Regions from separate parts of the Psychromonas saccharinae genome, predicted to be linked through region 1. Evidence: predicted binding sites of a transcription regulator. Region 1 holds the regulator's gene; the other holds the start of a gene.
What was found. The regulator sigma-54, encoded in region 1, starts transcription at its own class of promoters, with help from an activator protein. The targets are predictions, from matches to a motif close to GTTGGCACGNNNNTNGNNT.
Positions count from the first base shown of each region.

Region 2: hmpA (NO-inducible flavohemoprotein) is a predicted target of sigma-54. The motif match lies at 1,596-1,614, and genes of this name have one in related genera.

Region 1 is NZ_CP195153.1:3,189,720-3,193,137, forward strand. It holds gene lptB (LPS export ABC transporter ATP-binding protein) at 1-549, shown strand, start outside; gene ACR30L_RS14295 (RNA polymerase factor sigma-54) at 586-2,031, shown strand; gene ptsN (PTS IIA-like nitrogen regulatory protein PtsN) at 2,249-2,695, shown strand; gene rapZ (RNase adapter RapZ) at 2,870-3,418, shown strand, end outside.
Region 2 is NZ_CP195153.1:3,074,333-3,077,750, forward strand. It holds gene ACR30L_RS13670 (ArsR/SmtB family transcription factor) at 1-254, shown strand, start outside; gene hmpA (NO-inducible flavohemoprotein) at 349-1,527, opposite strand; gene ACR30L_RS13680 (peroxiredoxin) at 1,936-2,637, shown strand; gene ACR30L_RS13685 (DUF3316 domain-containing protein) at 2,900-3,244, shown strand.

The DNA.
Region 1 (3,418 bases):
ATTTTTTTAGACCATGAAGATCTTTCTAACCAACCAATGCACATTCGTGCACAAAAAGGGATTGGTTATTTACCGCAAGAAGCATCTATTTTTAGACGTTTAACGGTAACTGAAAATATCATGGGCATTTTACAAATGCGTAAAGAGTTATCACAAGCGGAGCGCCTAGAGAAACTAGAAATGTTACTCGAAGAGTTTCATATAACCCATATACGTAGTAATAAAGGAATGAGTTTATCGGGCGGAGAGCGTCGCCGTGTAGAAATTGCACGAGCATTAGCAACTGAACCCAAATTTATCCTTTTAGATGAACCCTTTGCAGGGGTTGATCCTATTTCAGTTATTGATATTAAAAATATTATTCAACAGCTTAGGGATAGAGGTTTAGGCGTACTAATCACAGATCATAATGTACGTGAAACACTGGATGTTTGCCAACACTCATATATTGTTAGCCATGGTGAAATTATTGCAATTGGAACCCAAGATGAAATCTTAGCAAATGATCAAGTTAAACAGGTTTATTTAGGCAATGAATTCACACTCTAAGCTAACAATGGTTGAATAGGAGGAAAAAATATTTTGATGAAACAAGGGTTACAATTGAAGATGGGTCAGCAACTCGCCATGACTCCTCAATTACAGCAAGCAATTAAATTATTACAACTTTCTACACTCGATTTGCAGCAAGAGATCCAAAATGCGCTCGACGAAAACCCACTACTTGAACAAGATGACAAAACAAGCAGTGAAGAAGCACATAAAGAACAAGACAGTAGTCAAATTGATACTTCGGAAGCAATCACAAAGCAAGAATTTTCTGACGATCTTCCTGCGGAAACTGATTGGGAAGAATCCTATAGCCCAGTTCCAACGACCTCCGTTGCTTCAGGTGGTGCAAGCTATGAAGGTGAAGATACAGTTTATCAAGGTGAATCATCAAATACATTACAAGACCACTTACTGTGGCAAATGGAACTAACACCTTTTTCTGAAACTGATCAACTTATTGCGACTTCTATTATCGACTCGATTGATGAATCAGGTTATTTAACAAGTACGTGTGAATCTATTTTAGAAAGCTTAAGTGTTGATATTGAAGATCTTGAACTTGATGAAATTCAAGTTGTATTAAAACGTATTCAACATTTTGATCCGATTGGTGTTGCAGCCCGTTCCACCCAAGAGTGTTTACAAATTCAACTTCAACATTTAGCCCCCGATACTGAATGGCTAGCCGAAGCGCAAATGGTATTAGAGTGCCATATGGATTTATTGGCAAATCGCGATTACCGCACATTGGCTAGAAAAACAAAATTAAAAGAAGCGCAACTTGCTGAAGTTATGCGTTTAATTCAAAGTTTAGAGCCTCGTCCTGGCAATCAAATTGAAGAATCACATGCACAATATATTGTCCCCGATGTTTACGTAAAAAAAATAGCAGGACAATGGCGTGTTTCATTAAATCCAGACTGTGATCCAAACCTATCGGTCAACACCCAATACGCTAATTTATGTAAAGGTAATATTAGTAAAAGTGATTCACAATTTATTAAGGGCCACTTACAAGAAGCAAAATGGTTTATTAAAAGCTTAGAAAGTCGTAATGAAACACTCTTAAAAGTGTCTAATTGTATTGTTCAACAACAACAAGCCTTTTTTGAATACGGCGATGAAGCAATGAAACCAATGGTATTAAATGATGTTGCCTTTGCAGTAGACATGCACGAATCGACTATTTCTCGTGTAACTACGCAGAAGTTTATGCATACACCAAGAGGTATTTATGAACTTAAATTCTTCTTTTCTAGCCACGTTGCAACAGAAAGTGGTGGTGAATGTTCATCAACAGCTATTCGCGCTTTAATTAAAAAGCTCGTCAGTGCAGAACTAACAACAAAACCTTTAAGTGATAATAAAATAAGTAAATTACTTGAGGAACAAGGTATAAAAGTAGCGCGTCGTACGATTGCAAAATACCGAGAGTCGTTAGGTATCCCACCTTCTAATCAACGAAAACAATTACTCTAACAACTTTAATTCGATGTTCACTTATGTATTAAAAGCGAGGTGAACACGAATAAAATTAAATAATTCAGTGATATCCTAGCGTTATCCATAAAGTTTTCTCTACAGGTTGTTAAATTTTTAATTAATATTAAAAAAATGAGTATTTCTTGATACGTATTTACCTGTAAACTGCTAAACTTTCGCGCTTCTTAATATCGCAGCTAAAGTAGATTAAAATATGAAAATATCGACCCTATTAACTAAAGACTCTGTATTTAGTCAAGTACGTTGTACCAGTAAAAAATCTGCACTCGAAATAATCAGTCATATTGCAGCGGAAAAACTGGATATCGATGCACAGAGACTTTTTAATGATCTCATTAGTCGCGAAAAAATTGGTTCTACGGGCGTAGGCTCGGGTATTGCAATTCCGCACGTAAAAATTGACAGCAGCTTACCTGCGACAGCAGTTTTTATACAATGTGAAACACCTATTGATTATGATTCCTATGACGGTAACAAAGTGGATATACTGTTCGCGATATTCGTTCCTGAAGATCGCTGTCAGGAATATTTAGCAACATTGTCAGAGATCAGTCAAAAGCTCTTAAATAAGACATTTTTAAAGCAATTAAGAACCGCTGAAAGCGCTGAAACACTGTTTGAATTATTACAGGCTGAATAATCTACATAGTTTACTTAAATTAATTTATTAAATTGTAATTATTAGTTTTAACAACTTGAATTTCAAAAGAAAAAAGTACAGGATGTGGTAGTTAGTTTTTATGGCTAACACACATCTATTTTATAGAGATAAAATAATAATTATGTAATAAAATAAGTATAAATTGGAGTTATGATGAAACTCGTCGTTATTAGTGGACGCTCTGGATCAGGTAAAACGATAGCGCTTCACGTACTTGAAGATTTAGGTTATAACTGCATCGATGGTGTACCCTTCCAACTTCTCGAACAATTAATTGATACTGTTTCTGAAAAAAACAATAAAGTCGCCATCACCTTAGACATCCGTAACCTTCCCGATAAAAGCGCTAAAATACAAACTCTCCTTGCCACCTTGCAACAAAAACAAAACGTGCAAATGAAAATTATCTATCTCGATGCAATTGGTAGTGAATTAGTTCGCCGTTATAGTGAAACAAGACGTTTCCACCCACTTTCTAAACATAAAATATCTCTATCTAATGCCCTTGAACTTGAAAGTGAGCTGTTATTACCCATTCATGAATGCGCGGGTTTAACCATTGATACAACGACATTATCGATTCACAATTTAAATGAACGTATCAAGATTTATCTACAGGGCTCAGACAAAAGCAAATTACTTATTATCTTCAAATCTTTCGGATTTAAATACCAACGTCCTGAAGATGCAGATTATATTTTC
Region 2 (3,418 bases), 120 kb from region 1:
AAGCGTTATCTCATCCAGCAAGATTACGTATTTTGAAAATTCTAATAAAATTAGATAATAAAGAAGGTGGGTGTTTAAATGGCGCACTGGTGCCCCATGTCGGCTTAGCCCAATCAACGGTATCAGAACATATTCGAGTTTTAAAGAAATCAGGACTTATTCGCGCTGAATCTAACCCGCCTAAAGTGTGTTATTTTATCAACAAAGAAAAACTTAAGGCGTTTAGTGTTCTGCTAACCGAAGATTATTTATAGCAACATCAGGTGCAATGGCATTCCTCTCCATAGCAAAACGGTAATGAAAGCGTGTTGATAATAAAAAAACACGCTAGGCATTATTATTTAATAATTAACGAGTTAATGTTTCTGCTGGGCCAAAAAATTCAAAATGTACATTTTCATCGGGAATACCTAGTTTAGGAATAAAATGATACATAGCATTCATAAAAGGTTTCGGCCCAAGGAAATAAAGCTCAACATCACGATCATCACCAATTTGTTCTTCAAGTATTGATAAATCAATAAAGCCTTTTGCATTTGGCTGGCAAGACTCAGTCGCTTCACTATAGATATAATAAGGTTTTATATGCTTATTATTACTTGCAATTTTGTTCACATGATCACGGAATGCATGTACCTGAGTATTTAATGCTGCATGGATAAAATGAACAGAATGCGCGGTGTCTTTTAAATAATTAAGCATGCTAATGGTTGGGGTGATCCCAACACCACCGGTAACAAACACAATAGGCTTATTGTTGTCTTTTAACACAAAATCACCGGCCGGTGCTAAAACAGACAATGAATCGCCAACTTCTATTTGCTGATGAAGATAATTAGAAGCAACGCCCCCCACTTCGCGTTTAACACTAATTCGTAAATACTCTCCATTCGGGGAATCTGATAAGCTATATTGTCGACGAGTTTCCTCTCCATTAATCTGTAAAACAACCCCTATAAATTGGCCCGGAATAAACGAAGGTACAGGTTTTCCATCGGTAGGAGTTAAATAAAAGGAAGTAATATTATCGCTTTCAGGTGTTTTCCTGATAACTGAAAATTCGCGCTCACCTCGCCATCCTCCTAGCTTATCTTCATTTGCTTTATAAGCAGACTCTTCCGCTGCAATTAATAGGTCGGCAAGTTGCCAATAGGCTAATCCCCAGGCTTCAATAACTTCCTCCGTTGCAGCGTCACCTAAAACCGCTTTAATAGACTTCAGTAAACATTCGCCAACGATTTCATATTGCTCAGGTAAAATATTTAATGACACATGTTTATTCACTATTCGATTAACCGCTGTTTCTAATACCGATAAATTCTCAATATTAGCTGCGTAAGCGACAAGTGCGTTTGCTAATGCTTTAGGTTGCGCGTTTCCGGCTTGATTGCTTTGATTAAAAAAACGCTTAACTTCCGGATATTCCTGAAACATTAAAGGATAAAAATGCGCTGTAATTTCATTTGCGTAAGTCGAAACGGCAGGAACAGTCGCTTTAATAATATCAATCGTGTGTTGGGTTAACATAGTAGATACCTTGTGTGGCTGATGAATAACTTGATTTATATCAATTTTTAAACTTAATAAAGCTGTAATAGCAAAGAACAAGCCAAACTTTTAACGACGTATTTTACAAAGGTTTATCCACAACACCGACACCATTTAATGTCTATTTGACACATTTAAAACTGTCAAATAAACAATCACTGTCATAATGACTATGTATCCAAATTCATTTGCAAACATTTCACCTAAGTCAGTCAGCACTGTATTAATCATTTTTCAACTAGATTTGACCCCATATCAATTAATAGTTAATTCCTATCACTTCCATTGAAAACAATTGTTTTACAAAAAACTAATTTAGTATATTCTAATTTACATGAATTAGACGCACCTAATATAACAATAAATTACTAATTTAAGGAGAAAGGAATGAGTTGCGACGTAAAGCTTAAACCTAGAAAACCAAAAACTGAGACAACAACGAATACAACAACAATTTCTGAGGAGAAAAAAACAATGAGTTCAACAATGGTTCGCAATGAAATGCCTAAATTTGAAATGGCCGCATATGATTCAAAAACCGGTCATTACACCACAGTTTCAAGTGAAGATTATAAAGGAAAATGGGTTGCCATTTGCTTTTATCCGGCTGACTTCACCTTCGTTTGCCCGACTGAAATCGCAGCGATGAATGCTAAATATGACGAATTTCAAAAAATGGGTGTAGAAATTTTACCCATATCAGTGGATTCTCAATTTTCTCATAAACGCTTTGTAGAAACTGAACCTATTTTAGCAGGCTTAAAACTAACAATGGGAGCAGATACAACCCAACAAGTCAGTCGTGACTTTGGTGTGTTAATTGAAGAAGAAGGCGTCGCGTTACGTGGTCGATTCCTATTTAACCCCGATGGCATTTGTGTCGCTCAAGAAGTACAAGCAGATTCAGTAGGTCGTAATGTCAATGAATTCCTACGTCAAATAGAAGCGTGGCAATATGCAACTGAAACCGGTGAAGTATGCCCTGCAGGTTGGCGCCCAGGTAAAAAAACATTACCTGTTAATACAGATGTTGAACAAATGACTGGACGTGTTGGTGATTATATTACCATTGAAGACATTTTAAGTTAATTGATTAACTGTTTTGTCAATATTAAGCCGGAATAATAATCCGGCTTAAATACCTACCACATTAATTATCCCCCATTCCCCATCAGTAAATTAGTAAAGTAATATATTAGAAATATTTTTATAGTCTGACAAAAGTGTCATGTTATCGTCGCGATTCAGTCATTTGGTTTAGCGTATTCTTTACACATAGCAAAGGGGCTTCACATTTTTAATGTCGCCGCTCATTAACACAACACACATTAATAATTAAAAGGATACAACCATGAAATTTACTAAATTAGCAATTATTGCATCAACATTATTAGCACTTAGCACTCAAGTTTTTGCAAGTGACATAACAACAATGCACACCACAAAAGTTATCAAAACGACTGAAGTTGCAAGCCAAAGTGCAGCTTACGAAATGGCGCTCGCAAAATTAAATGTTTTAAAAACAGATGACGCAACGGAATTAAACAGAGCAATTGGTCATATTGCACCCGACTCACGTAGTTTAACATTGGAAGACGGCAGTTATATCACGGTTGCTGAGCAAATGAATCCAAATGGGAAAATTGTTTATACCGGCCAAGTAAACATAAATGTTACTTATGATACTAATAGCTAACTCCTGAGTAAAAGAACCCGTTATTAATTAAGATGCATTAAACAGCCCATCTTAATCGGTAACGGGAGTATACCGATAATAGATACAGCAAGAAATCACTAGACCTTCCGCGTCACACAGTTACAAGAACCACCTTCCATGTTAAAGATTGCATCTTTTTTTCACATTTTCATT